Regions from separate parts of the uncultured Umboniibacter sp. genome, predicted to be linked through region 3. Evidence: predicted binding sites of a transcription regulator. Region 3 holds the regulator's gene; each other region holds the start of a gene.
The links. Region 3 encodes PhoB, which activates phosphate uptake and scavenging genes when phosphate is short. Its sites were predicted from a motif close to TGTCATAAANNTGTAACA; they were not measured.

Region 1 (7,489 bases), on a different contig from region 3:
GTGAAGCGGATGATTCCGAGGGCAGCTGTGGTGAAGGTAAGTGCGGCGGCGAAGGTGCTGACGACTCAGAAGGCAGCTGTGGTGAAGGCAATTGTGGCGGCGAAGGTGCTGACGATTCAGAAGGTAGCTGTGGCGAAGGTAAGTGCGGCGGTGAAGGTGCTGATGATTCAGAAGGTAGCTGTGGCGAAGGTAAGTGCGGTGGTGCATAAGCATTGACACACTTTGCTGAGGTTAACGGCGTAGGTTTAGGCCTGCGCCGTTCACTTATAAGTCAGTTACAGGCACCAGGTGGTTGTGACGGGATTGATTTTTTCGAACTTGCTCCAGAAAACTGGATCAATTTAGGCGGACGTTATGCCGATAGGTTGAAGTGGTTTAGTGATCGCTTTCCTATGGTTTGTCATGGCTTGTCACTAAATCTAGGCGGACAGGATCCGCTGGACTTCAAACTGCTAGCGGACGTGAAAGCGTTTCTTCGCTTGCATAATGTGAAGTGCTATTCTGAACACCTTAGTTTCTGCGGTCACGGAGGTTTACTCTATGACTTGCTTCCCATACCGTTTACCGAAGAGGCTGTGACTCATGTTGCAGATCGCATCCGTGTTGTGCAGGATTATCTCGAACAGCCGATCGCGGTTGAGAATATTTCCTATTATCTAGCGCCCAGCCAAGAGCTAAGCGAGATTGAGTTTGTTAATGCGGTATTACGTGAGGCTAACTGCCGACTCATGCTAGATATCAATAATGTTTACGTGAATAGCGTAAATCATTGCTATGACCCCATCGATTTTATTGCGCAATTACCCAATGAACGGATAGCCTATGCGCATATCGCTGGACATGCTGATGAAGCTGAAGATCTCAAAGTCGATACGCATGGAGCGCCGCTAATTAAGCCAGTTCTGGATTTAGCACAGACTTGTTATCGTCGCTTTGGGGCTATTCCTACGGTGCTCGAACGTGATTTCAACTTTCCGCCACTCGCTGAGTTAAAACAGGAAGTCAGTGACGTGAAGCGCGTTCAGGAGAGAGCTCTTGTCGAACTTTCGTGAATTACAGAGTGCCTTAGCTGCTAGCGTGAGGTTTAAGCATCATGATGAAAGTCTTAACGTTGAAGCGCGTCGTTTAGCAATCTATCAGCGCCTAGTATTTAACAATTTATTCGGCTTGCTAAGCGGTGGTTACAAAAAACTTCGCCGAGCAGTAGGCGATGAACAGTTTCGCAAGCTGGTTCGAGCATTTCTAGAGTCCGGGATATCTCGCACCCCTTACTTTGCGGAAATATCAGGGGAGTTCCTCAATTGGTTCGTTCAGCAGGATGCTCCTAAATGGCAGCATGAGCTTGCTGAATATGAGCGCGCGGGGATTGCTATTGATATAGAGAGCATGAATTGGCCGTCAGCGGAGACAATAACAAATCGTCCGGATGGTGTTCACTTCTCACCCGCTATCGCGTTGTTATCCTTCGACTATGCAATTTACGAGGCGAATGAAGGCATTGAGCCGCCTAAGCAGCCAACCTATATCTTACTCTATCGAAACCCGCACAATAAATTACGCTACAAACTGTTAAACGCTGCGAGTTTCAGCTTGCTGGCTCTGCTGCTACAGGAGCAGAGTCTAGGCGAAGCGCTGTTGACTATTGCTACCTCAATGAGGGTAGACGGCCATCACATTGAAGCGCCGGCGCGGGATTTGCTGGCGGAGTTACAGCGTGAAGGAGCAGTCGTATCCCTTCCCAAAGCTGTAGAAACCTAAACAGTCGAGGCCTTTAGTGACTGGGGTAACAGACTGTTGATGGTTAAAGCATTTGATGGTGCCACCGCGTTACAACCTATCCGCTTCCAAGTCTAATCCTTTTGTCAGCGCTTCCGGTACCTTCGAACCTTGTTCTGCCGAATATGCCAAACGCCGACCTCCGCAATAATTTCGACGCAATTCAGGGTCGTCAGTGCTTAACGTTCATATCAATCTTTTTAGTATTATTATTTTCACTGAAGTTATTATTTGTAACATAGTTGTAATAAATGAACGTAATAATAACGTCATCGAAACTTAATAAAACTTTAATTAAAGGGTAAAACTATGAACAAAAAGCTTCTCGCAGCGGCAATATCAGCAGCTACTTTCGCACCGATGGCCATGGCTGAGACCACCGGTCCTACCTGGTACGGTAAGGCAAATGTCGCTGTTGTTAATGTTGATGAAGGTTCCGATGCGACGTGGGATCTTGTTTCTAATGCTTCTCGAATTGGTATCCGAGGCTCCATTGATCTCGGTGAGGGTCTAGAAGCTATCTACCAGTTAGAATATGAAGTATCAGTAGATGACGACGATGACGTATTCAAGCAGCGTAATACCTTCGCTGGTTTCCGTGGCGGCTTCGGTACAGCTTATGCGGGTCGTCGTGATTCGGCACTTAAATCTTCTGCAGGCAAAGTTGACTACTCGAACGATTTGGCTGGCGCCGATATCAAACAGATTATGTTGGGTGAAGAGCGCTTCGACGACGTAGTCGGTTATATCTCTCCTAAATTCGCTGGTTTTGAAGTTCACGCTCAAGCGTTCTTGGATCAAGGCGAAGATGATGACAACGCTACCGCACACAATTCTATTTCGTTGAGCTTTAAGGACAGCGGTTTGGTGGCAGCAGTTGCCTATGACATGGAAACCAAGTCCGATGCAGGCTTTGCAAATATCCTTCGTGGTACCGGTCAGTACACGATGGGTGATCTTCAATTCGGTGGTATTTGGCAGACTGCTGAATCCGCAGAAGGTGCCGATTTAGGTGATGTGTTCAACGTGTCAGCTAGCTACAAATTCGGTAAGGTTAAGGCTTGGGGACAATACGGTGAAGGCTCTCAGCCAGTGGGCTTAGCTGATGGTTGGTTTGACGCTAATGGCGATACTGCCGTTGACTCATTGTCTATGTTAGTGGTTGGCGCAGACTATAAACTAAGCAGCGCTGCCAAGCTTTACGCCTACTACTCTGACCTTGAAGCGACTGATTTAGCTGGAATGATGGCTGAAGAAAGCACGCTAGGTTTAGGATTTGAAATCAAGTTCTAAGTATCAGCGCTAGATTTTTGGGCCAACGTTTTGCCTAAAATCTATGATAAGTTTGAAAAACCCAGCCCGCGCGCTGGGTTTTTCGGTAAATACACCTAGCAAATACTAATGCCCAGATAAGAGTTTATGCTAACCTAAACAAAATCTCGGATTATGGAAAGATCTTTGGAAAAGCGTTTAGTTTTCGTGAGTGCTTTAGCGTCACTCTTCCTCAGCGCTGCTTCTAGCGCACAAGACTCAGAAGCAGAGTCGCCTTCAGATGGTGAAACAGCGGTAGCTATTGCGGCTGAAACCCAGAATTCTGCGGCGGTAGAAACTGAAAACAACTCCGTCACCTATGAGAGTTACGGCAGCGACATCGGTTTCGCGCAAACTCAAGTGGCACCCTATGATGGTGACCCTTTCGAGGATCTCAATAGAGCGATGTTGTCATTCAATGACGTCGCCGATCGCTATATTCTCCTACCTATTGTGACGGGTTATAAATACATCACTCCTGATCCAATTGAACGTAGTGTTGATAATGTCTTCGCTAACTTAGACGATATTGGCAGTGCCGCAAACTCTATTTTGCAGTTAAAAATTGTAGATGCCGGCGTCTACACGGGTAGGTTTTTGACCAACACCACTATCGGCGTGCTGGGCATCTGGGACGTTGCAAGTGAGCTAGGTATGCGCCGTTTAGAGGGTGAGGACTTTGGTCAGACCTTGGGTTACTACGGTGTTCCCGAAGGGCCTTATTTGATGCTCCCTTTCTATGGCCCCAGCACACTCCGGGACGCCCCTGCGCGTTATGTCGATAGCTTTGTCGATTACACCAGTTATGTTGATCATGTTCCAACTCGTAATACCTTAATAGGCGTTGAGGCCATCAACGTGCGCAGCCAGCTAATTCAGGCTGAAGCATTTATCACTGGCGATCGTTATACCTTTATTCGCGATGCTTATTTGCAGCGTAGGCGGTATCTAGTGCTCGACGGCAAGATGCCGGATGACGAAGAATTTGATGAATTTGGTGGCTTTGGTTCATCCACCGATGGCTTTGGCGGTGAGAGCTATGGTGGTGAGAGCTACGATGGTGAGAGCTACGATGGTGAGAGCTACGATGGTGAGAGCTATGGCGAAGATATTAATGGCATGAATACTAACGATACCACCCCAGAAGCTAGCAACGGTATCGAGGAAAAAGCACTTGAAACTGATGATAGTGAAAATAGCGATGCTAACTTGCCTTAACGCAACGAGGCCAATCAAAGTTACTAAACCGAGTCAAGCAGCTGCCGGCCCATAGTCAGAAGGAAAAGCAATGACCAACGTGGATAGTCAGCCAAACCGATACACGCTATTGATTATTGAAGATGACGATATCGTTCGTGATAGTTTGTCGCTCTACTTTTCCGATTGTGGTTACAATATCGTAGCGGCTGAAGATGGTGAGATGGGCCTAGGACTATTCGCGAAACAATCACCGGATGTTGTAATCAGCGATTTAAAGATGCCCTATGTCGACGGATTATCCGTTCTTGAAGCTATTGCAGAGCAAGGACGTAACGTTCCGTTTATCGTCGTTTCCGGTGCCGGAAAAATGCATGAGTCAGTCCGAGCTCTCCGACTTGGTGCCCATGATTACTTTGTTAAGCCGATTGTTGATATGGAAATTCTCGAGCTCTCCATTGAGCGAGCTATTGAACAACGCTATCTCAAAGAACAAAATCAGCGCTATAGAACTGAACTTGAGGGTGCAAATGAGGAGCTAAATCAGAGTTTACGAACGCTCCGACAGGATCACAAGGCTGCCCTACAGATTCAGCGGGCAATGCTCCCGCAGCAAGCGCTGCAAATAGCCGATGGTATGATTAGCCACTTTTGGCGTCCGTCTTTGTATGTGAGTGGTGATTTCCTTGACTGCTTCGATGTTGAAAATCGTTTTACGGTTTTCTACCTAACTGATGTTTCAGGTCACGGGGCACCCGCGGCGTTTGTGACTGTTTTTCTGAAGCACTTGTCTACCACGCTGTTAAAAGCACACAGAACACATAAAGGTCAGCGACGACGTTTCAATACTCCTAGCGACATTCTTGAGGAGATTAACCGGCAGTTAATCTCAGCGAATCTTGACCGCCATGCCACCATGTTTTTTGGCATTGTCGATAGACGGAAACGCATACTTCATTATTCGGTAGCGGGGCATCTGCCTCTCCCAATTCTCCATCGTGATGGCAGGGCTGTTTATTTGCGTGGAAGTGGCATGCCTTTAGGGCTACTAGAGGATAATGAGTGGCCTAATTCAAGTATTATGCTTCAGCCTAACGATCAGATTGTGGTGTGTTCTGACGGAGTTTTCGAGCTGATGAAAAATGGTGAATTGATTGAGAATGAATCACAGTTACTTAAAGTTGTTGAAAAATCTCATTCAGTTGATGAAATTGTGGAAAATTTAGGCTTAAATGAGAAAAATGATGTACCGGATGACATCGCTATTCTGTTGTTTCAATTAGGCTAATAAAGAATGAATGAAGGCAAGTTACTCTCTGCCAGTACCAATGACACGTATGTGGTTAAGTTGGTCGGCGATGTCCGAGTCCCGTTGTGTAAAACGATCGATGAATGTGTCGAGACGATTTGCGCTAATCCTTTCAAACATCTCACTGTTGACTTTAGTGACGCCGAGAACGCCGATTCAACAACGTTAGGTCTGATGGCGAAGCTGTGTATCCGCGCCAAATCGCTCTGTGGCGTTATGCCTGTTATCTACACGCCCCATGCCGATATGACTCGATTACTTAATTCGATGGGTTTTAATAACATATCGATTCTGAGTTCCTCTCAACCGACTGATTCCGCGAACCTTTTGCCGATTGAGTGTGTCAGCGAGTGCTGTGATGATGAGACCGCAAAAAATCATGTGCTTGAGGCACATCGAACCTTGATGACACTATGTGAGGGTAATGAAGCGCAATTCTCTGATTTGGTGAAGCAGCTCGAAGCAGAGTTATAACGGTTGTTTAGTGGTTCATTGTGTCGGTAACAAGTCCGGTGTTTGAGCGCTCAATATGAAGTTTTCTCGACGAAGAATTAATACCGACGAAACTATTGGTCTCGAACTAAATTGCGAGTTTGGATAAAGTCTTGATGACTAATGTACATTAGATCGCAAACCCGACGAATGAGGTGCTCTTCGTATTTGTCTATCACCCCATCTGCATAGGCAACTTCCCACATCCCGCGAACGACGTTAACTCTATCCTCGTAGCGAAGCGCCTTGTTAAGTTGCTGGCTGAATTCATAGATGGACGTGGCTGACTTTGCAGCCTGCTCAGCCTCGCTGATTAGCGTATCTAATTCCGCGTCGTTGAGACCACTGCGTTCTTTGACTAATCGAACAACCGTAGCGCGCTCGCGATCATCGAAGTGACTGTCAGCAATCGCTAGCATGATCATTAGCGCCGCAGTCGCACTCTCCACGTCGTTAGACGTGGGAGTAGGTTGGACTTCTGTAGCCTCAAAAAGGGCTTTTAATGCTTTAAACATTCGCTTCCTTTAGCAGGAGTGCTTCCAGCTTGATTTGATCCGCAACGAAGTTACGGATACCCTCAGCGAGTTTCTCAGTAGCCATTGCATCTTGACCACAGCCGAAGCGGAATTGCGCCTCCGTTAGTCGATCTGGGCGCTGATCGGCGGAGCCACCTTGATCGAATAATTTTTGCGGCAACTCGCCAAAATCATTATCGAGTTCTTCCAACAGTGACGGACCGATGGTTAGTCGATCACAACCTGCGAGCTCTTCAATTTCACCGGTATTGCGGAACGAGGCGCCCATGACGATAGTTGGGTAGGCGTGAGTTTTGTAGTAGTCGTAGATTCGTTTGACGGAGACGACACCCGGATCCTTCTCAGCAGGGTAGTTCTCAACGCCTTCCGCCTTCTTGTACCAATCTAAGATACGGCCAACGAACGGAGAGATAAGAAAAACACCCGCCTCGGCACAGGCGACGGCTTGCTCAAAACTGAAGAGTAGGGTCAGATTGGTATTGATGCCATCCTGCTCCAGGCGCTCTGCGGCGCGGATGCCTTCCCAGGTAGAGGCGAGTTTAATCAACACGCGGTCTCGACCAACACCAGCCGACTCATAACGCTGAATTAAACTATGTGCCTTTTGATATGACGCTTCTTGATCGTAGCTTAAGCGAGCGTCAACTTCGGTGGAGATTCGGCCGGGGATAATGGCCAGGATTTCTTTACCAATGTTAACGGCAAGTTGATCAACAGCGGACGCAACATCACCAGTGCGAGTGGTCTGGATGGCTTCATCTAAAAAATGACGGTAACGCTCGAGTTGAGCTGCCTTAAGTAGCAGAGATGGATTAGTCGTGGCATCCACGGGGGTGAATTTCGCTATCGCATCAATGTCACCGGTGTC
Region 2 (7,489 bases), on a different contig from region 3:
GCGCTAGATCCCGCGCAATAAGCAGCGTCTGCGTTTGCTGACGGAGTTGACGCAGGGCTCGGTTGAAGTCAGCCTCATTGGCATAGGCCAGTAACTTCGCTCGCGTCGTGACGCTGCAGAGATGCGAAAGCTGGATGGTCTCGCTAAGCATAGCGTTAAGCAGATCCAGATCTATTCGTTCTGCGCTGAGTAAATTAGCAACATAATCGGACCCCATCAGGACCACTTCAAGCTGTGTTGAACACCCCTGCCACTTGGGTAATTCAGCCAGTTGTTCGGCTAACTTTTGCCGCCGAGCCGAATCAAATGTCTGCATAGCGTGTGTCGTTATTCTGCATAGCGTGTGTCGTTATTCTGCATAGCATTTGTCATTATTCTGCGGGAGTGACTCGGTACACTTCATCCAAAGTGGTAATACCTGCCGCAACCTTAAGGGCTCCGGCAGCGCGAAGTGACTTCATCCCGTTCTTGTAGGCGGCTCGGCGCAGCTGATCGGTGGCTCCATCGGCACCGACGAGCGAGGACAAGTTAGCCTCCCATTCCAAGACTTCGTAGATTCCCTCTCTTCCGTGGAAGCCCGTGTGTCGACAGGATTTACAGCCCTTGGGTTCAAAAATCGTTGTCGGCTTCTTGATTTTAAATGGCTGACACAGGGTATCCCAAGCTTCATCGCTTACCGTTGCCGCGGTTTTACAGTCGCCGCAGAGCACCCGAACTAAACGCTGCGCCATCACCCCAATCAAGGTGGACTTAATTAAATAATGGGGAACCCCAAATTCCATCAAGCGGGTAATTGATGACGGAGCGTCATTGGTATGTAGCGTAGACAATACAAGATGGCCCGTGAGCGCCGCCTGAACGGCCATGTCTGCCGTCTCACGATCACGAATCTCGCCAATCATGATAATGTCAGGATCCTGTCGAAGCAGCGTTCGCACCCCAGAGGCAAAGTCCAAGCCAATGTTGTTCTGTACCTGCATTTGATTAAAGCTTTCCTCCACCATTTCGATGGGATCCTCAATGGTCGAGACATTCACCGATTCAGTAGAGAGCTTTTTAAGTGATGAATACAGCGTCGTGGTCTTACCTGAGCCCGTTGGCCCGGTAACCAGGACGATTCCGTGCGGCTTCACCGTCATGGTTTCCCAAGCTCGGAGATCTCCCCCACGAAGACCTAGGCTACTAAAGCTTCTTAGTAATACCTCTGGGTCAAAGATACGTATCACCAACTTTTCCCCAAACGCGGTGGGTAGCGTAGAAAGACGAAGTTCGACTTCCAGTTGCTTTGGCGTTCGGGTCTTAATACGCCCATCCTGAGGCCGACGCTTCTCGGCAACATCCATTCGCGCCAAGACTTTAAAACGTGACGTCACCGCCGCGTTCACTTCACTCGGCAGGTCGTAGACCGTCTGTAACTCGCCGTCGATGCGGAAGCGCACTCGCGACTGTTCTCGCTTAGGTTCAATATGAATATCTGAAGCGCGCTGTTCGAACGCGTACTGAAGTAACCAGTCAACAATGTTAACGATATGTTGGTCATTCGCTTCCGGTGACTGTAATGACTTAAGATCAACAAGTTGCTCTAGGCCCTTTGGCGCACTCCGGCGATTTTCCTGTTTAGCTTGAGCGCCTGCACCCGCAACGGAGCGTGCCAAGGCATAGAATTCTTCCGTATAACGAAGCAGCGCATTGGCATCCACAATTACCACGCGGATACGCTTGCGCGAGGTGTGAACTAGCCCTTCCTGCCAGTCCGTGCGAAATGGATCCGCAGCGGCAATAACCAGCTCATCAGCTAAGACGTCTAGGCAGAGAATTTCATGATTGACTGCGTAGGCCTTAGACATCACCGAAGTGACCTGGTCCACATCAACCTGCAATGGATTAATCTGTTTAATCGGCAGCTGGGCAATCTCTGCCAACCACTGAGCAAGTTTTTCGCCCGAGAGGACTTCGCCGCCTGCGCCCATGATGTCGGCACTTGCGAGATAGCTGACATCAGAGCGAGCAAACTCAGGATCGCGCGTGCGCGAGCGCAGCCGCAGCAGCGACAATTCATCGAAGATACCTGCGGTAGTTAAACTACTCACCAACCACTCGAGATCGGCAACGGGCCGATTGGGCGGGGCAATTGCTGCACTACTCATAGCTAATTCTCTCATTTTATTAATGCTTTAAATGTAGCAGTTTCAACCATTCGCCACCACCACCTCCATAGCGATATCAGGCTAAAGATTTGCAATTTGCGCTTAGCTTGTCACAATTTCCTTTGATCTCTGTTTATTTATCATCCAATTCTGAGTGAATGACTATACTCAGGGTTGAAAAAAAGTGACCTTCGGACACAAACCTGTAACAATCGCGCCGAACTTCCGAAGGACGATGAATCTTCGGTAACTCTTTATTAATAGATGAGGACTTTTCCTTCTATGGCTATTGGTCAAGCACTAGGTAACCTATTCACTCGGTCACCGCTGCACATTCTCCGCAACCACATGGTTGAAGTGGACAAATGTGTTTCTGCAACCGATTCGTTTTTTGATCAAGTGATCAACGAAGACTGGGATGCCGCCACCAAAACGCGGACATTCATCTCCGACTCAGAGAAAGAAGCTGATAAGTTGAAGGCGGACATTCGCAATAACTTACCTAAGTCACTGTTCTTGCCCGTTGCGCGCTCGGACATCTTAGAGATGCTTCACAGCCAAGATAAAATTGCGAACTGTGCGAAGGATTTAACCGGCGTCATCATTGGCCGTCGCATGCAAATCCCTGCGCCGCTGCAAGCTAAGTTCAAAGCCTTCGTTGCCGTGTCAGTTGAAAGTGTCAATGAGACCCGCAAAGCGATTGACGAACTGGGTGACCTGTTAGAATCCGGTTTCCGTGGTCGCGAGCTTGCCATTGTCGATAAAATCGTTGATCGAATTCACCAGTTAGAAGACGATGCAGATGCGCTTCAGCGCGAGCTTCGCTACGAACTATTCGAAATTGAGAAAGATCTACCTCCGGTAGATGTCATCTTCCTATATCGCACGATTGAAAGTGTTGGTGATTTGTCAGATCGCGCGCAAAGCGTTGGATCTCGTTTACAAATCCTCACCGCTCGTTAACTGGTTAAAAAGAGTCTAACTAATGGATATTATTGCAAATCACGGTTTTACCCTCTTACTTCTAGCGGGTGCTTTTGGTTTATTCATGGCCTGGGGTATTGGTGCCAATGACGTCGCGAATGCGATGGGAACCTCTGTCGGTTCACGCGCCCTAACACTCAAGCAAGCTATTATCATTGCCGCGGTCATGGAATTCGCCGGCGCCTACTTAGCTGGCGGAGAAGTTACCTCAACGATTCGTAAGGGCATTATTGATCCGCTGGTGTTCGAAGATAACCCTGAGTGGTTAGTCTACGGCATGTCCGCTGCACTATTGGCTGCCGGAACTTGGCTACTTATCGCAAGTCGCTTCGGTTGGCCGGTATCTACCACCCACTCTATTGTGGGGGCCATTGTTGGTTTCGCCGCAGTGGGTGTTTCTGCCGATGCCGTAGCCTGGGCTAAGGTCGGCGGAATTGTTGCCTCGTGGGTGGTATCGCCGGTTCTCTCTGGGACCATGGCGTTCCTACTGTTCCTCTCGGCGCATAAGTTCATCTTGAATACGGACTCTCCGTTTAGTAATGCGAAGCGCTATATCCCCGTTTATATGTTTTTAACGGGCTTCTTAATCTCCATGGTTACCATGGTGAAAGGCCTTAAGCATGTGGGCTTGGATTTAAGCTACGGCCAAGCGGCGTTTTACGCGGCAGTTGTTGGCCTGGGCATTGCGGCCCTCGGAAAATTCCTGATGCGTAATGTTGAAGAGCCGAAGTTCGAAGCCGGGCATCGTTTTGACGGTGTTGAAAAGATCTTTGCGGTCTTGATGATCTTTACCGCATCGGCAATGGCTTTCGCCCATGGTTCAAACGATGTGGCAAATGCCATCGGTCCTTTGGCTGCGGTATATAGCACCATTCAAAGCGGCGGCGTGATTGCGAGTAAAGCAGGCGTTCCACCTTGGATTCTGCTGATTGGTGGTATTGGTATCATCACTGGCCTAGCCACCTACGGCTACAAAGTTATGGCAACCATTGGTAAGCGTATTACCGAGCTGACTCCAAGTCGTGGCTTCGCTGCTGAACTGGGTGCTGCCGGAACGGTTGTTTTGGCATCCGGTACTGGCTTGCCGGTATCCACCACCCACTGTCTAGTCGGTGCGGTATTAGGTGTAGGTCTTGCCCGCGGTATCGGTGCACTGGATTTACGCGTGGTCGGGACGATTGGAGTCAGTTGGGTGGTAACACTTCCAGCTGGCGCAGGATTATCTATTTTATTCTTCTACATCCTGAAGGGTATCTTCGGCTAACGCTTAAGAAGCTAGCGCTTAAGTGGTGTAAAAGGGGCGTCTTCGGATGCCCCTTTTTTACGGTTGGCTAGGCTACCAATCTTCAGTTGCCAGTCTGATTCGCTACGGATGATCTAAACGGATTCATTCGCGACACCTGCTTCATTTGTCGTTCCATGTTAACTTAGACACTATGGTTGACCACCAAAACCACTACCACAGTTAGTCACGAGGACCATTAAGGTATGGATTTAGCCCACTACACCCAGCAATTGGCCCAACTCGTGGCGCAGCCCTCAGTGTCCTCTACGAGCAGTAGTTACGATCAATCCAACGAAGCCGTTATCGATCTGCTCGCTTCGTGGACTCAGTCTCTGGGGTTTCGAGTTGAGAAAATGGCGCTGCCAAATAACCCTGGCAAGTTCAATCTTGTGGCCACCTTGGGCACTGGCAGTGGCGGTTTGATTCTTTCTGGGCACTCTGACACCGTGCCCTGCAACCCCGACAAATGGCAGCAGGACCCCTGGCAGCTCACCCAACGTGACGGCGCCCTGTATGGTTTAGGCGCCACAGATATGAAGGGCTTTTTCCCACTCGCGCTAGCGGCATCGCAGCACTTCAAGGCCCATGAATATCGGGCACCACTGATTATTCTTGCCACGGCTGATGAGGAATCGTCGATGGCCGGTGCCATGGCGCTGCGTGACCAAAGCTACCCTATTAGCCGTGCCGCAGTCATTGGCGAACCCACTGGACTTACCCCCATTCGCGCCCACAAAGGGGTGATGATGGAGTCTATTCGAATTGTCGGGCAATCCGGGCACTCCTCCAACCCTGAGCTTGGACTCAATGCCATGGACATTGCGGTGACCCTGCTTAGTTACTTAAAGCGCTTGAAGCGGAGCTTACGTTCACGCTATCACGATGAGCGTTTCGCGATTTCCTATCCCACCATGAACTTTGGCTGTATTCATGGTGGCGATAGTCCGAATCGGATCTGTGGCGAAGTGAATATTCATTTCGATGTTCGGACGCTACCAGACCTAATCCAAGATCAGCTGCGCCAAGAGATAGCCGAATACTGCGCCAAGCTTGCGGCCAAAACCGGCGCTATCATTCAACTAGCGCCACTGATTAATTCAGTTCCATCCTTTGACGCGGGGATTAGCGAGCTGGTTCAGCTCTGTGAACAACTCACTGAAAATTCTGCCCAAACTGTGGCATTTGGAACCGAGGCACCCTATTTGCAGGCTATGGGTATGGATACCGTCGTAATGGGGCCTGGCTCCATTGACGTAGCCCATCAGCCCAATGAATTTATCGAACTCTCGCAACTTGAGCCCGCATACGCTTTAATTAGCAAACTTATCCATCATTATTGTATTGCAGCGCTATGAAACAACACGAACTCGTACAATGGTTTCGTCAATCGTCTCCGTATATCAATCTTCATCGTAAAACCACGGTGGTGATCAACTTGCGAAGCGAAGTCATCAATCACGATCACTTTCGAGCCTTTCTCCATGATCTTGCGATTGTGCACAATCTTGGAGTGAAAATTGTCTTGGTGCTTGGCGCACGTCGCGCTATTGATGAAGCGTTTGAGAAACAGGGTATTCACAGCGAATTCCATCAGGGAAAACGCCTGACCTCAACGGAAATGATGGAAGTTATTGCCTCTGAGGTTGGCAGGCTTCGCAACTATGTTGAGGCGAAACTTTCCATGGGCCTTATTAACTCACCCATGCATCAGGCAAATATTAGCGTTGTGACTGGTAACTTCGTTGTCGCGAAACCGCTGGGTGTGGTTGAGGGCATTGATTACCTGCACACCGGCGATATTCGCAGGGTGAATGCTCCAGCCATACAACAACAATTAGATAACGGTAATGTGGTGCTCATTAGCCCCATTGGACATTCGCCCAGTGGTGAGAGTTTTAACCTTGAGGCCGATGACCTGGCGGTGCAACTCGCTTCAGCCTTAAGGGCTGAGAAGTTAGTGAGTGTTTACGATCAAGTTCCTGAGAGTATTTCAACGAGTTTAAGTGTGGCCGACGCACAGTCTTTATCGAATACAGACTCACTAAGCAGCGAATTGGCTCAGGTGGTATCAAGTTTATCCAAGGCAGTGAGTTTAGGCGTGGAACGCGCCCACCTAATAGATATCAATATTGATGGTAGCCTGTTGTCCGAGCTCTATACGCGCGACGGTCAAGGAGTGATGGTCTCTAGCGAACCCGACTGGATCATCCGCTCTGCACGGGTTGATGACCTCAACGCAATTATTAATTTAATTCGCCCCCTCGAACAGTCTGGCGCGCTCGTGCGCCGCTCCCGAGAACGTCTAGAGGTAGAACTCCCCTATTTCAATTTAGTTGAGAAGGACGGGATGATTATTAGCTGCTGTGCGCTGTACCCCTTTGAGGATCAAAGTGCCGAGGTGGCCTGTGTTGCCACTGCGCCGGAGTATCGTGGCAGTGGTGTGACCGTTCAGCTACTAAAACGGGTTGAGGCGAATGCCAAAGTAGCAGGTGTTACCCGGCTATTCCTGCTCACTACGGGCAGCATGCATTGGTTCTTAGAACAGGGCTTCGTTCCGTCTGAATTGGAAGATCTTCCTACCTCAAGACGGGAAATGTATAACTACCAGCGTAATTCTAAGCTGATGGCTAAGCCGCTCTAGCAGCCTCCGCATGGCGAAAATTTACGCCGTCATTCTAGGATTAGGCTGAGGTATCCGCTGCGGTGTTATCGGCGTCACTTAGCTATAGCCAGTTGTTCGCCTGTTCGATAAACAATCCGCATAGTTCCCCGGTGCAAAAAGACGGCTAAAGCCCGCTTACTGTGGTAATCTTCAGGCATTCCTAATCGTTATTGTGTGAGTAGATTTATGCCACGTTATCGTTCGAAAACTACTACTGAAGGCCGCAACATGGCGGGTGCTCGTGCCCTTTGGCGCGCCACCGGCATGAAAGATGCCGACTTCCACAAACCCATTATTGCGGTGGCAAACTCCTTCACTCAGTTTGTACCAGGCCATGTTCACCTCAAGGATATGGGTCAACTCGTTGCACGAGAAATTGAGCGCGCGGGCGGCGTAGCAAAGGAATTCAAT
Region 3 (7,489 bases):
TCGAAACATGAACGTTATTCATTCTTTCTTGCGAATTAACGAGTAACTTGTTTCGATAATCTTTGTTGCGACTATCTCTACAAGTACCCACACGTATTGTCTGATTGATTGTTAAAGAGCGTTGCTTCTCAGTGGAAGCGGATGCGCATTCTACACACATCTCAGCGTTTGTAAACCGTTGATTTGAAATGTTTTTTCAAACTTTCAAACCCGCGTTTCAATCCGCTTTAATCACTCGCTGCTGCGTTGTGATGGTGCGCATTATAGGGCGCTCCAACTCAATGTAAAGGTGATTTTTTAAGGCGATTCGCCTAGGTGAAATTACACGCGATACGGCAGCTCTTAGCCAAAACATCTGACTAGCGACGGGTTACCGCCGTCAAGCAAGGGGGCGGATAATAGGGAAACGGAGGAATACTGTCAACGCTTTTTAAAAGCTTTTTACTAACTGGTCTTTGGTTGAGATTTGAATGACAGTTAAGCCACATCTTTTAAGCAGTTCTAAAAGGTAAACGCTATCTTTTCGGTTAGTATTTTTAGCGAAACTAAGATTGGGGCGATTAAGAGTAGTTAGCTCGAAAATTAGTGGATCGCTGGCGTTACCAGGAGCACTCACGTAAATACATAAAGCGCTATCAAGTTTCGTACTTATCAGTATCTCCATTCCCCGGCGAAGTTCTAGTTGATTGATATCAATGGTTAGATGCTCTTCGCGCTTACGCAGTTCTGCGACATGCAAGTGTATATAGAGGAGGCTAAGTAATAGCACTAAGAGCATTATAGCTATTGGCCATAGCCCAGAGACGAGACAAAGTGATACGGGCAGAAGCATAAGCGCCGTAAACTGTAAGTTATGAGCCTGCATGATACTCTCACCAAGCGACCGACTAGGCGTAATACGGAGATGGCTGGCTGATTGCTCGATAAGTAAATTAATCATCTAAACAGCGTAGCTGACTTCCCTCTGAACTCTCCGCGGGTTGAACTAGTATTTACGCTTTAGTCCCCCTGTTTTATGTATACTGTTACTTAATCAGTAGTCCGATGTTAAAAAGGTAATTAGTAGTGACCGAGCCTGAATTAGAAATTGTTGATATTATTGCGGGCCATCAACCAAATGGCGATCCAGTTCTTGAAAAGTTGCGCTGCGTGCGAGTGAAGGATGGCTACGCACTGGCTGAAGCACCTCTTTTCGCCGCTGCAGGTCGTCTTGATGTCATTAAACTTATTGGTGAAAAGGGTGATTATCAGGTTGTCACTCGAAGCGGTAACTTGACGATACGTTTCGTCAGCAAGCATCCCATTTCAGTGGTACTGGATGAGTATCGTGTTGAATTCGAAAAGATGGGTGCCGAGATCAGTAACGTCAGCGACCGATTTTTCTCCATTACCGCGCATGTTAGCATTGGCTTTAATACTATCGAGCACCTACTTAGTGAGGTAGTGAAAGCTTTCCCCGAGTCTGCGTGGGCATATACTAATGTATTTGACGGCGATTCAGGTGAACCCCTGCAGTGGTGGTCAAGCATACTAAAGGAGCAATAGCAGGATGCGACATTGGGCGCTTGGTATATTGACAACCCTTTTCTTTACTGGGCTGAGCTTCCCCGTACTGGGGAATACTTTCATCCACCCAACGATGGAACGATCCAATTCGATATCTTTTGGTGCTTTCTATCAGTCTGCGTATGTAGGAATTGATAGCTCCTCAAACCTTGACAGCTCTGAAGGTCTAAATCTCGAAACGCTGGGCGTCGACACCAGCGATACCTCTGCTGTCTTTAGTTACCGCCGTAGGCTAAGCCAACGTTTCAGCGTAGATCTCAGCTATAGTGACTATCGAAGTCAAGGAGATAGGGTCCTCACTGCAGATGTTGAGTATAACGGCACGATCTTTGAGGTCGGTGCACGAGTGCAGACCGAATTCAAGTCACAAACCCTCGCTACCCGCCTAACCTACGATTTTTATCAAACGCCTAGCACAGCTCTGGGAATAGGAGTTGGCATCCATGCAATGGAATTGCAGGCCCAGCTTTCAGGTGAAGGACAGTTAGATGGCGATGTAGTCGCAAGCCAGAGTGTGGCATCTGACAACCTGCTTGCCCCCTTGCCAAATCTTGTCTTCACAGCTAAACATGCATTCGATGATCGGCTATTACTAAACCTATCAGCGGGCTGGCTGTCATTTAATATTGACGACTATGAAGGGAGAATCCTACTCAGCGAGGCTTCTTTGAGCTACCGCGTAACGGAATCTGCTTCGGTTGCAGTGGCTTATCAGCTCAATGATATCAATGTAAGCCACTATGGTGATTTGCTGGATTCTAATTACAATATGACTCAGGGTGGCCCTCTTCTGATGATAAAATGGGCTTTCTAACTTAAGGGGTTGCCATCATGCTAATTTTAATTTCACCCGCCAAGACGCTTGATTTTGATCAAGATACGTCGCAGTTCCCTCATTCAGAGACTCGCTTCGACAAGCGTTCCGAGCAACTAGTCAGCGGCCTTAGACTACTAAGCGCCGAACACATCGCCAAGCTTATGTCGGTTAGCGAAGCCATTTCGAAACTGAACTTCGAGCGCTTTCAAAACTGGCAGCCACCTGCTTTAGATGCTTCAGCTAAGCAGGCGATATTTGCGTTTCGCGGAGATGTATACACCGGTCTCGATGCGGATAGCCTATCAAGCCCTGGACTCGATGTGGCACAAACTAAGCTGCGTATCCTGTCCGGGTTATATGGCTTATTACGACCTCTCGACAACATCCTGCCCTATCGTCTTGAGATGGGCACCAAGTTCACTTTCGACGAATACAACAATCTCTACCAGTTTTGGGGCTCAGACATCACCGAGCAACTGAACCGCGACCTTCTAGAAACTAAGAATGACGTAGTGGTTAATCTCGCTTCAAATGAGTATTTCAAGGCCGTTAAACCTAAGCTCGTAAATGCTACCATCGTGACTCCGGTGTTCAAAGATACGAAGAACGGCAAAGAGAAAGTCATCAGCTTTTACGCCAAGAAGGCAAGAGGAAGAATGGCGCGATGGTTGATAGATAATCCAGGTTTCAGCTTAAGCGATTTAAGGTCCTATGATCTAGATGGCTATGTGTATAGCCCTGATCAATCGTCTACCGCAGTGCCAACCTTTGTTCGAGCTGAGCTCTGAGGGTCCAGCTCTGAAGACGTTTTAAGGCGGGGAAAGATTGCCCGAAAGGTGCTTCCCTTTCCAGGCCAGCTTAGAATTTTCATTTCTGCCTGATGGCGCAGTAAGACATGCTTGGTAATAGCAAGCCCTAGACCCGTGCCACCAATTTTTCGGTTTCGTGAACTATCGGCTCGATAAAATCGTTCGGTCAGGCGAGGAATATGCTTGGGTTCGATACCAACACCCTCATCCTTAACCCCGAACGAGAGCTTCTCTCCTTTTATCCGGAGCCGAAAGCGAATAGTGCCGCCATCTGGCGAATACTTCACCGCATTAAAAGCAATATTGCTAAGCGCTGAGTAGAGCTCCGTCTCGACACCCATAATATTATGACCATCTTCAATTTCATCTAAAAATTCGTGCCGTTCCGCCGACAACTCTTGCGCGGCGCCCATAACTCGCCGAGCCAAGGCAGACAAATCCAACAAGCCACTCGTTTTCAGCGTATCGGATTCATCAAGGCGCGATAACAGCATCAAATCTTCAACGGTCTCATTCATGCGCTCCACCTGCGAGGACATCTGTTGTAGCCCTTTAGAGATGTTCGGTGGCAGCATTTCGCCGAAATCTTCGAAGGTCTCGAAGTAACCTTTTAACACCGTTAAAGGCGTGCGCAGCTCGTGTGAGACATTGGCGACGAAGTCCTTACGCATCTGCTCTAGCTGGGTCACGTGGGTCACATCTCGAAGTACGATTAGGCGCTCATTGCCTCCGTACTGAGTGACCTGAAGTTGCAATACTTGAGCGCCGTCGCCGCTAGGCTCAAGTTGAAAAGGTCGCGAGTAGTCTTTTGCTTCAAGGTAAGCAAAAAATGACGGGTCCCGAACGAAGTTGGTAATAGCCTGTCCCGAGTCGCTTCTCGCTTCGAGTTTTAACATGCTTCCAGCTGCGGCATTCCACCACTGCAGACAGTCGCCCTCTGCAATCACCACCACACCATCGGCTAGCGCTGAAGTACTTTTCTCAACTCGACTTAATTGCTGCTGCAAGCGACGCTTGGTTTTACGGTGACTGGCCCGAATAAAGTGAATGGCCTCGGCGACATCTACGAGCACTTGGTTGGCCTCGGGAAGGGCCGAGCTCTTACCCTCAAACCAACGATAAAATTCTTTAGCCTCGCGAAAGAGCAAAAAGAAATAGGCGATATTACCCACGACCAACCCCGCCAAAGGCTGACCTAAAAGGATGCCAGCCAGCAGGCACAGTCCAATAATAATTGCTGCGCGCTTGAGTTCGGCGATTAGGCCTCGATAGCGTGTGGCTTGCACTCGTTACTCCGTTGTGAGTTTAGAATTAAACAAGTAACCGCTACCGCGGACTGTTTCAATCAAATCTTCGTGCCCATCTACACTTAACGCTTTACGAAGACGTCTAATATGCACATCAACGGTACGTTCTTCGACATATACGTTTGCGCCCCAGACCTTGTCGAGTAGCTGCTCTCGACTGTGCACTCGATCCTGATGAGTAGCAAAATAGTATAACAGTCGATACTCAATCGGTCCTAGTTTGACTGTCTGCGTACCAATCTTAACCCGCTGACTCGCTGGCTCGATAGCCAGATCGGCTACTGAAATGCTGCGCTCCGCATCTAGCTTACCAGCTCGACGGAGCGTTGACTTAATCCTCGCAATTAATTCGCGTGGCGAAAACGGCTTGGTAATATAGTCATCTGCGCCGGATTCTAGCCCGCTAATTTTATTGTCTTCCTCCGCTTTTGCGGTGAGAAGGATTACTGGCATCTCGTTAAGAATTCCATCGCGCCGAAGGCGACGAGTTAGTTCAATCCCCGACATCTCGGGCATCATCCAGTCTACCAATGCTAGGTCAGGCTTCTCATCCACAATTAAGGCGAGCGCATCGAGGCCATTTTCAGCCTGGATACAACCAAATCCAGAAAGTTCGAGCGACATCGCAACCATATCGCGAATTGCCGCTTCATCGTCAACAATTAGCACCTTTAGTTTGTTCAAGACTAATCTCCTCGTATCATCATTCAATCACCCTTGGGGATATTGAACAACGCTTTTGTGACAGCCGTATGACAACACTTAAACTATAGCAACAGAGTCAAGGCGATGCCGACAAAAAGAACGAGACCAATCCAATGATTGTTGAGGAACGCCTCGAAGGGTTTTGGCAAATCTCCGCGAACCAATGACTGCTGATAGGCGAATAAGCCCGCAGTGATACCAATAGCCGCCATAAAGAAGACTCCCAACTGAAAACGATGAGCTAATAGCAGCAGCATCGCAATCATCGCCACCTGCATCCCTAGAATAATAGTCGGCGCCATTGAACCAAACAGCACGGCCGTGGACTTTACCCCGATCTTTAGATCATCTTCATAGTCAGCCATTGCGTAAAAGGTGTCGTAGATCACTGCCCACAACACCACAATCGCATAGAGCAACCACGCTTCTGGAGGGATGGTATTGCGCTCTGCTGCAAAAGCCATCGGCACAGCCCAAGCAAAAGCCGCACCCAAAACGACTTGGGGAAGATGTGTGTATCGCTTCATAAATGGATACGTTGACGCCAACAACAAAGCGCCAACTGATAACAGCACAGTGAATGGGTTAGTAAGCAGCACGACCACAAAGGCCATGGCAATAAGTGCGGCAAAAAGCTTGAGCGCGCTACCTGGCTTGACTATTCCACTCGCCAATGGTCGTTGTGAGGTACGTGCCACATGACCGTCAACGTTCCGATCCGCATAGTCGTTGATGACACAGCCCGCCGACCTCATTAGAAACACACCCAGAGTAAAGATAGCGAAATTCTGCCAGCTAGGGAATCCACCAGCTGCTAGAAACAGGGCCATGTAAGTTGGCCACAGCAATAGGAGCGTGCCGATAGGTCGGTCGACGCGCATTAGGTGGTAGTAGGGTAAATAGTTTGCTGGAATATAGCGCTTAAGCATTCAATAACTCCACAAAGCTGGGCAAAAAATATTCGGCGACGAGGATCTGGCGTTTACCGTAACTAAATAGTGACCTTCGGCCCCAATGCCGCGTCTCAAATTGATGCTGCTCCGGTTGCGCCATTTGTATCTCAATCTCACCACGCTGAACGTCAGGATTGGCGAACAGCCAATGCCCTAAAGGTTGATCCCCCAGCTCCGCGATAAACTCAAAACTATCTTTTAGCGCGGAGTCTGGAATCACCGTTCGGGCGAAGACTAAAGGGGTAGTGTCACTCGATAAGAGCACTTCTCTAACTAACGCACCTTGGTCGAGGGAAATCCCCAGCAGCAAAGCCTCCTCATCCATGACCTTAATCCAATCCTGCCGGAGCACAGAGACACGAATATCATGACGACACCAATTGGACAGCTGTTCAGTAAGTGATCCTCGCTCGCACAGCCAGCGACCAATAGACTGCGGTAGTTGTGAGGAAATTTTGTCAGCAGGTTGCCACATGATAATGCGAAGCCATGTTATGATTTAAGGCTATTCTAACGTTAAGTACTAGCGCTCAGCTACCAGATTTGTCTTCGCGGTTACTGGTGCGGTACTAGAAAATTGATCATTTTTATCGAGTTAAGGGACACCTATGTCTAACCAAGACGCTCCGCTCGTCATCATCGGCACGGGCCTCGCCGCCTACAATCTTGCGCGCGAGTGGCGTAAGCGCGACTCGTCAACACCGCTAATAATGTTGACGCAGGATAGTGGCAGAAGCTACTCCAAACCCATGCTGTCAACTGCCTTCAGCAAAGACAAAACGGCAGAAGGCCTAACAATGGCCGACGCAGGTAAAATGGCTGAGCAGTTAAGTGCGACCATCCATACCTTTGTTAGCGTTGACGCCATCGACACGCATAAGCGTGTGCTTTCCTTTGACGGAACACAGCTTAACTATCGCGATCTCGTCATCGCCGCGGGCTCTGAAACCATCAACCTGCCTATCGAGAATACCGCTCAGAGCAAGACGTTTGCTGTCAATGACCTTGAGCAATTCGCCGAGTTTCAGGAAGCCGCCAAAACCGCTCAGCGAATCCTTATTATCGGCGGCGGACTTATTGGTTGTGAATACGCCAACGACCTACTTACAACGGGCGCGAAAATTAGCCTAGTTGAACTTCAGCCTACACTCCTTAGTAACCTTTGCCACGAAGCTATTGGCAATGCACTCGTCAGCCAATTTACGGAAGAGGGCATCGATCTGCATCTCAGTACTGCGGTCACTGCCATTCGGGAAGACAAAGATGGTGTGGTCGCTACCCTTAACAATGGCACTGAATTAGCTGCTGATATCGTTTTGAGTGCGGTGGGAG
Region 4 (7,489 bases), on a different contig from region 3:
ATGCTTTAATTTCAACGGAACCGACACGATAAAACACCGCACCCACGGCCATAAATAAAGCCCCTTTCATCAGCGCATGGTTGAAGATATGGATGAGACTAGCCGTCAACCCCATCACACTGACTAAGCTAAGCCCAAGAATCATGTAGCCAATTTGCGCAACACTACTATAGGCCAGCATGGCTTTAACGTTACTTTGCACCGCGGCGGTATAGGAGCACTTGAAAATAGCGACAATCGCCAACGCCATTAGGATCAGATCCATCCCCATTTCGTCGAACACATAGTTCATGCCGAATACGGTAAAGATAAAGCGAATCATTACGTAGACCGCTACCTTGGTGGCGGTACTGGCTAGAAATGCCGTCACGGCGGAAGGTGCATGGGTATAGGCGGCTGGAAGCCACATGTGTAATGGGAAGAGCGCAAGTTTGATGCTGACGCCTACCATAATAAAGGCCAAGCCGGTGTTGATGGTACGGCTGCTTTCGAGGGCGTCTATTCTAACGGCCAAATCTATCATATTCAGCGTGCCCGTCATCATATAGAGCATGCCTACCCCAATCAAAATGAGGGTTGCGCCAATGGTGCCCATTACGAGGTAGCGGAACGCCGCGGTTAAACAGCGTCGGTCAGCTGCCAGACTCACCAAGGTGTAGGTGGCGAGCGACGAAATTTCTAGGAAGACGAAAAGGTTAAAAGCATCGCCGGTAAGTAAAATGCCGGAGAGTCCGGCCAGACATAGTAAGTGAGCGGTGTAATACAAGCCGCGGTTCGCTGACGCTACCTCTTTCTTAACACTAACCTTCGAATAGATCAAAACCAGCGTTGATAGGGCGGACACGACTAACAATACAAAGGCGTTCGCGGCATCTACGCGTAATTCGATTCCCCATGGAGGCGCCCAGCCGCCCACGGCATAGCTCAAGACGCCATCAGCGAGTACGGCTGTGAATAGCTGCCAGGAAAGGAAGAAGGCACAGGTACTTATAAAGGTTGCGAAACCCCACACCAATGCAGTGCGGCCTAAAAGAATTGCGATGGGCGCGGCAACTAATGGTAAAAGAATTGGAAGTAGAGCCAAGTGTTGATCAAGCATTAGACCGCGTCATCCTCATTTTGAAATTCATTTTCTTCAACAGTTCCATAGGCGCGTTTGATGCGAATAATGAGTGATAACCCCAAGGAGGTTGTTGCCACACCTACCACAATAGCGGTAAGGATGAGTACATGCGGTAAAGGGTTTGAATATTGCGTCACACCCTCTACTAAGATCGGAGCCGTTCCGCCCGCAACATTGCCCATGGAGATATAGAGCATGAAAACGGAGGTTTGGAAGATGTTTAGCCCCACTACTTTCTTAACCAAATTATTAGCGGTAATGACAATGTAAAACCCGGTCATCATCAAAAACACCACGACCCAGTAGTTGTAATAATCGAGAATAAAATTCACTGGATATTTGCCCTCTCGGCCTGACTACTGACCGCATAAAAAATACTGAGCATCACGGCAAACACAGTGATACCAACACCGAGCTCAATGATGATAATACCGTAGTGTTGTCCAGCTAAAGGGTCTGTGACGAGCTTATTGTAATCCAAAAATTCCCCGCCCTTAAACATACTCGTTATGCCAACACCGGCATAAAGTAGCACGCCGAAGGAGGCCATGAACTTTAAAAACTTAGGGCCAACGACAGCGAATGCTTTGGGCAGCCCATACACTAGGGCGTATAAAATAAAGGCGGCGGCGGCAATTACCCCTGCTTGGAATCCTCCTCCGGGGCCAAAGTCGCCATGAAACTGCACATAGAGTGCAAAAAGAATCACCAGCGGGATGATGAATTTGGCAACAACCTGAAGGACGTGATGATCCGTTAAGCCGGATTTAGGTAGAGTATCTTCTTCCTTTCTACGAATTCCTAACAGTGAAAGCACGCCAATTAGCGCCGAAAAGACCACAACGGTCTCGCCTAGCGTATCGAAGCCACGATAACTGGCTAGCACCGAGGTAACCATATTAGGAAGCCCGATTTCCTTGGGGGATTCTTCAATATAGCGAGGCGCAACGTGCTCGTGAACCGGATTGTTTGGATGCCCAAAAGGAGGCATGTCAAGCGTGCCATAGATGAGCGCTGCACCGGTAATCCCAACGACGATTAGCGCTAGCAACGGGGAGCGGGAACTAGATTTTTCCTTCCTACCTGTTATCGCCAGCGTACCCAACATTAAGACCGATGAAATACCGGCACCCACTGAAGCCTCAGTAAAGGCGACATCTACGGCGTCAAGGTTCACGAATATCAGTGCAGACAAAAAGCTATAGATGCCGAATAGCATGACCACGGCAAATAGGTCCTTTAGAAAAATAATTCGCAACGCAGTGAGAGCCAGCATTGCTAGCAATGCTAAATCAATCCATACATCCATTAATCCACTTGCTCCTGTTTGGTTTCTTTAGCTTCAGCCAAAGTTAGAAGGCCACCATGACGCGCAGATTTAGCAAGTGCATGAGAAGCAGTGGGGCAGGTGATCATTAAAAATGCGAGAATAAATACCAACTTCGCAGTGTTTAAATCAAAGGATGTCTGCAGGAGTAAACCCGAGAGAATTAACATAGCAGAGAGGGAGTCCGTGATACTTGCTGCGTGCACACGTGTGAAGAAATCAGGGAACTTAAAAAGTCCTATCGCGCCACTCAGCCCGAAAAATACCCCTGCAAAGAGAAGGCCGCTACTTATAAAATCTAACAAAAACATAGCTAATCATACTTCTAAAAATGTTAGTCAATTGGTGCGGTGTATTCGAAAAATCGAAGTACCGCTACCATTCCGATAAAGTTAATAAGCGCGTAGACAATGGCTATATCTAGAAAGTCTGGACGTCCCATCATATAACCCCCAACCGCAATAAAGAGAACGGTCTTGGTGCCAAACATATTAACGCCGAGAATGCGATCGTAAACCGTGGGTGACTTAAACGCTCGTACTAGCGCAATACCCATAACGACCAAAATAGCCATACAAGCTGCAGTGTAGACTGCTGTCATTTCTTTTCACCCCATATTCCGGCAATCTTACGTTGCATTTCTCCCTGCTTAATCGTCTCGATAGATGACTTTTGCAGTGCGTGGACGGAGACTACGCCGTCCACCAAATCTACGCTCAATGTGCCGGGAGTCAGCGTAATAGAATTAGCATAGAGTGCGTGGCAGTTGTTTGGCACGTCTTTAGCATCAATAAGCGCGAAGCTTGGCGATACCTTTTCGGCTGAGCCCCAAATTAGTTTCGTTACGTGGATGCTAGAGCTAACGATCTGCCCGAACAGCCATGGCAGATAGCGAATCAGCGGTAGCCCAGTGCCAAGCGGTTGTTGCGTCTGATCAACGTCATTCATACGCTTCAAAACATAGAGGACAACAAGGACTGAAACCGCACCAAAACTTAGCAGTAGCGGTTGAATGTATCCTGATAACAACAGCCAGAATACTGAAAGTAACACTGTCCATCTAGTGATATACATGAATAAGGACCTACTTGTTATGAAAATTTTGCCTAACAGGGCATCTTTGACCTGCGAATCCTTAGTGTAGTTCTATAATTTAATTATATTTTAGTTGCCTAGAAAACTAGTGTTCTATTTATGCCAGTAACTACGTATTAGTTGTACCATGATTTGTACTTAGATTGTAGAGGTCTTAGTCCCGTATGAATTTTCTGTCGCTATTAATTGAGCTAAAATAACGCCAGCAATTTTTGGTTCGCTGGCGCGAGGCTGCGTGATTGCTCAACTAGCGCGATATTCATCACTTCAGTGCTCAATAACAGCTTATCGAGGCTAACGAGAGACAAGCCTGACAAATTAATTGGAGATAGCAATGAACGACTTTTCCTTAGTAGATTTAGGGATGCGACCATTCTTTCAACAGCAGCTTTCCCTAGAGGAGTTAGAAAGTTGCCAGTTAGGTAGGATTGTGGAACAGCATAAATCGGAAGTTGTGGTCTTAACGGCGGGTCAATCGCATCGTTTCAGCCTATCTCCTGCACTGGGTGTTATTTGTGTTGGTGACTGGGTGCTCTTCAATTCCGAGCGCATTACTCGCTTACTGGAGCGCCAGTCTTTATTCCAGCGTAAGGCAGCCGGTTCAGCAAGTAAGCGACAGCTTATTGCGGCTAATGTAGATTGCGTATTCATTGTTAGCTCGCTCAATGAAGACCTTAGTTTGAATCGTATTGAGCGATACCTAACACTGGCGAAGGAGGCAGGTGCTGAGCCGGTAGTAGTCCTCACCAAAAGGGATCTCCAGAGTGACTATGAAGCAATTCAGCAGGAGGTTCAGAAGCTAAACCGCCTCATGAGTGTGCAGTGTGTTAATGCACTGGACCCCAATGACATTAGCCAGCTAGCGAGCTATTGCCAAAGGGGGCAAACGGTCGCATTCCTGGGTTCATCTGGGGTTGGTAAGTCGACCTTGGTAAATGGATTGCTGGGTCGCCAACTCATGGAGACGGGTGGAATTCGCGAGAATGACGGTAAGGGACGCCATACCACAACCCATCGAGCGCTATCGCTGATGCCGGGCGGTGGATTATTAATGGACACGCCGGGAATGCGCGAGCTGCAAATTACTGATGCAAAAGAGGGCATTAAACTCACCTTTGCCGATATTGAATCACTGGCAGATTCCTGCCGTTTCAGTGATTGCCAGCATGAAAATGAACCGGGGTGCGCCGTAAACATCGCACTTAAAAACGGTGATTTGACGCAGCGGCGACTCGATAATTACCGAAAATTGCTGCGTGAGGATAGCCACAACAGCGCTACGCTCGCCCAGCGCCGTGCGAAGGATAGGGCGTTTACGAAAATGGTCAATTCGGTTCAAGATCAAGCTCGGACGGCGAAGAAATTTAAATGAGATTAAGCTCTAAGGGGCTGAATAGAGGCCCTTCATATTGCATTAGAAAACGATAGCTAGGCGCGCTAGCGCTCGCTCCAAGTCACCGCTCATGTCATAGAACTTTCATTGCTGCGTAAGAAAAAGTTCACACATCCCCTCGATAATAATTCCCATGAAGAAGCGCTCCATTGAGAAATCATTACACGTATTGTGTGAGGAGGTGTCATGAAGATTCTTGAGATTGTTCACGAACACGATGTGTTTACCTTTGACTGGGTACTTCAGCGCACTAACAAACAAGCAATGATTCGCGCTGCTCTGTTTATTTCAAAATCTGGTGACGGCCATCTCTATGCCGTTGCAGCCCTTCTGTCATTACTGTTTAGTGAGTTCGATTTGTTCCTGCTTCTGGTCTCAGCATTCGCACTAGAGCGGACGCTTTATACCATTTTTAAAAAGGGTTTTAAGCGCAACCGCCCCGCGAAGATTCTAAAGAATTACAAGAGTTTAGTGATCCCTAGCGACGAGTTCAGTTTCCCATCCGGACACACTTCGGCCTCATTCTTGATGGCCACCCTTATTAGTGTGCTAGTGCCGGTGACATTTCCGCTTTTACACATCTGGGCAATTGCGGTGGGCTCATCAAGAGTTGTGCTGGGGGTTCATTTTCCCACTGACATCCTGGCAGGCGCGACCTTGGGTACATCGGTTGCCTTGATTACTCTCAATCTATTGGGTTATCTATGAAAATACTTTTTGGCGTTCAAGGTACAGGAAATGGCCACATTACGAGGGCTAGAGCCCTTGAATCCCATCTAAGCGCTGCGGGGGTTGAGCTGGACTTCCTATTCAGTGGTCGCGCTCAGGACCAGTATTTTGATATGGAGCAATTTGGCAACTACCGGGCCTTAGGGGGTCTGACGTTCACTACTGAACGCGGCAGAATCAATGTGCTTAAAACGTTGGTGGATAACAATCTTCCTCAATTCATGAAAGATATCAGAGGGCTAGATCTGAGCAGCTACGATCTCATTCTCTCCGACTTTGAACCGGTTACCGCTTGGGCAGCACGTCTTCAGAAAAAGACCTGTATCAATATCGGACATCAGAGCGCTTTCAATTACGCGATCCCCATTGAAGGTGACTCGTTTGTTACCCGAGCAATAATGAAATGGTTTGCTCCGGCAGAAATTCAGATTGGTTTGCATTGGCATCATTTCGGCCACCCAATTCTGCCGCCCATGATTGATGTAACGGAACAGCCCCTAGCCGCTGAAAAAGACAAAGTTGTTGTGTACCTTAATTTTGAATCTCCGCAGGATGTGATTCCGTTGTTGCAGAAATTTCCGGATAAGAAGTTCTATTACTATGGCCAACACAAGCAAGCGGAGCAAGTGGGCAATGTCTTCCTACGCCCGTTATCCCGGGCAGGCTTTCAGCATGACTTAGCCAGTAGTGAAGGGGTGATCACCAATGCTGGTTTTGAGCTAGCGAGTGAAGCCCTATTCCTTGGTAAGAAGATTTTGGTGAAACCGATTTCAGGTCAAATGGAGCAACACTCCAATGCCCTTGCATTGCGAAAGCTGGGCTGGGGTATGACGATGAATTCGCTGGATGAGAACACGATTGAAGCGTGGCTTAGTGCACCAGGAAATACTCGCTGTATTTATCCCGATGTCGCCAAAGCCTTGGCGGAGTGTATTGTGCGGGGTGATTTCAAACATTACGATGAGCGGCAACTAACTGCACTGTCTCAACAGCTTTGGTCTGCGACCACTATGCCATCGTCCGAGATTAAGAGCACTCTACTTATCAATGATCACGCCACGAGCTAAAGCGAACACGCGGGAGGGTAATACCTGGTGATAAGCGATGCTCTTAATTATCAATCTCAATTATCAATCTTAATCTCAAGCGTCAGCTTAGGGCTGCTGAGCAGCTTTTAATTCATCGATCTTTACTCTTATCTCTTCCGCTTCCGCTGTGATCATCGAATAAGTCTTTATGTCACCATTACGCTGAGCGAACATCGCAGCTTCGAGCTTACTGAGATAAATTTTGTCCAGCTTCTTTATTGGGTCTTTCTTAAATAACGAAAACATAGTTTCTAGCCTAAAAGTGGGGTGCTTAAGGGATACGTTGGGTTACGGCTTTTGGTTTTGATTGTTGGGGAGAGGTCAGGTTGTTGAAGGCGCTCTCTGAGAGCTAGAAGTTCTTTTTTTTCTGTTCAAGCGCAACAAACCGAAAGCCCATCTCGGCAATGCTCTGAAGGCATCATGTTTAAGCATGTGCCTGTGGTGGCTTGATCAGAGACTCAGCCGGAATACCCAAGCCCTCATGTAGCTTCCAGATCATTTTTAGTGTGAGCGAGCGTTTGTGATTGAGAATTTCATAGACTCGGTTGCTTTTACCAATCATGGGTTCAAGATCTTTGACTGTTAAACCTTTACGTTCCATCTCAAACTTGATGGCTTCAACTGGATCAGGCAGATCCATAGGGAAATGCTTAGCTTCATATGCTTCGATAAGCGTGACCATGACATCCAGCTTTTCACCTTCAGGTGTATCAGCGCCAGCCATCATCAGGCTT

Region 1: Q0698_RS03650 (porin) is a predicted target of PhoB. The motif match lies at 2,009-2,026, and genes of this name have one in related genera.
Region 2: Q0698_RS08620 (TIGR00153 family protein) is a predicted target of PhoB. The motif match lies at 2,341-2,358, and genes of this name have one in related genera.
Region 4: Q0698_RS10225 (phosphatase PAP2 family protein) is a predicted target of PhoB. The motif match lies at 5,010-5,027, and genes of this name have one in related genera.

What each region holds. Positions count from the first base shown of each region.
Region 1 covers NZ_CANMGY010000002.1:176,892-184,380, reverse strand. Annotated here, with positions in the region: gene Q0698_RS03665 (hypothetical protein) at 1-209, shown strand, start outside; gene Q0698_RS03660 (DUF692 domain-containing protein) at 213-1,052, shown strand; gene Q0698_RS03655 (putative DNA-binding domain-containing protein) at 1,036-1,758, shown strand; gene Q0698_RS03650 (porin) at 2,086-3,069, shown strand; gene Q0698_RS03645 (VacJ family lipoprotein) at 3,235-4,305, shown strand; gene Q0698_RS03640 (fused response regulator/phosphatase) at 4,376-5,572, shown strand; gene Q0698_RS03635 (STAS domain-containing protein) at 5,579-6,067, shown strand; gene Q0698_RS03630 (TerB family tellurite resistance protein) at 6,160-6,600, opposite strand; gene tal (transaldolase) at 6,593-7,489, opposite strand, start outside.
Region 2 covers NZ_CANMGY010000006.1:117,763-125,251, forward strand. Annotated here, with positions in the region: gene glnE (bifunctional [glutamate--ammonia ligase]-adenylyl-L-tyrosine phosphorylase/[glutamate--ammonia-ligase] adenylyltransferase) at 1-316, opposite strand, end outside; gene Q0698_RS08615 (GspE/PulE family protein) at 372-2,147, opposite strand; gene Q0698_RS08620 (TIGR00153 family protein) at 2,430-3,110, shown strand; gene Q0698_RS08625 (inorganic phosphate transporter) at 3,133-4,395, shown strand; gene argE (acetylornithine deacetylase) at 4,620-5,771, shown strand; gene argA (amino-acid N-acetyltransferase) at 5,768-7,057, shown strand; gene ilvD (dihydroxy-acid dehydratase) at 7,265-7,489, shown strand, end outside.
Region 3 covers NZ_CANMGY010000001.1:608,672-616,160, reverse strand. Annotated here, with positions in the region: gene Q0698_RS13320 (DUF2244 domain-containing protein) at 431-940, opposite strand; gene Q0698_RS02780 (DUF4265 domain-containing protein) at 1,066-1,545, shown strand; gene Q0698_RS02775 (hypothetical protein) at 1,550-2,380, shown strand; gene yaaA (peroxide stress protein YaaA) at 2,398-3,171, shown strand; gene phoR (phosphate regulon sensor histidine kinase PhoR) at 3,126-4,478, opposite strand; gene phoB (phosphate regulon transcriptional regulator PhoB) at 4,482-5,210, opposite strand; gene ubiA (4-hydroxybenzoate octaprenyltransferase) at 5,267-6,133, opposite strand; gene Q0698_RS02750 (chorismate lyase) at 6,126-6,632, opposite strand; gene Q0698_RS02745 (FAD-dependent oxidoreductase) at 6,766-7,489, shown strand, end outside.
Region 4 covers NZ_CANMGY010000008.1:83,400-90,888, reverse strand. Annotated here, with positions in the region: gene Q0698_RS10260 (monovalent cation/H+ antiporter subunit D family protein) at 1-1,099, opposite strand, end outside; gene Q0698_RS10255 (cation:proton antiporter subunit C) at 1,099-1,455, opposite strand; gene Q0698_RS10250 (DUF4040 domain-containing protein) at 1,452-2,432, opposite strand; gene mnhG (monovalent cation/H(+) antiporter subunit G) at 2,432-2,761, opposite strand; gene Q0698_RS10240 (monovalent cation/H+ antiporter complex subunit F) at 2,785-3,051, opposite strand; gene Q0698_RS10235 (Na+/H+ antiporter subunit E) at 3,048-3,524, opposite strand; gene rsgA (ribosome small subunit-dependent GTPase A) at 3,880-4,917, shown strand; gene Q0698_RS10225 (phosphatase PAP2 family protein) at 5,125-5,646, shown strand; gene Q0698_RS10220 (MJ1255/VC2487 family glycosyltransferase) at 5,643-6,734, shown strand; gene Q0698_RS10215 (DUF6435 family protein) at 6,822-7,001, opposite strand; gene Q0698_RS10210 (transcriptional regulator) at 7,180-7,489, opposite strand, start outside.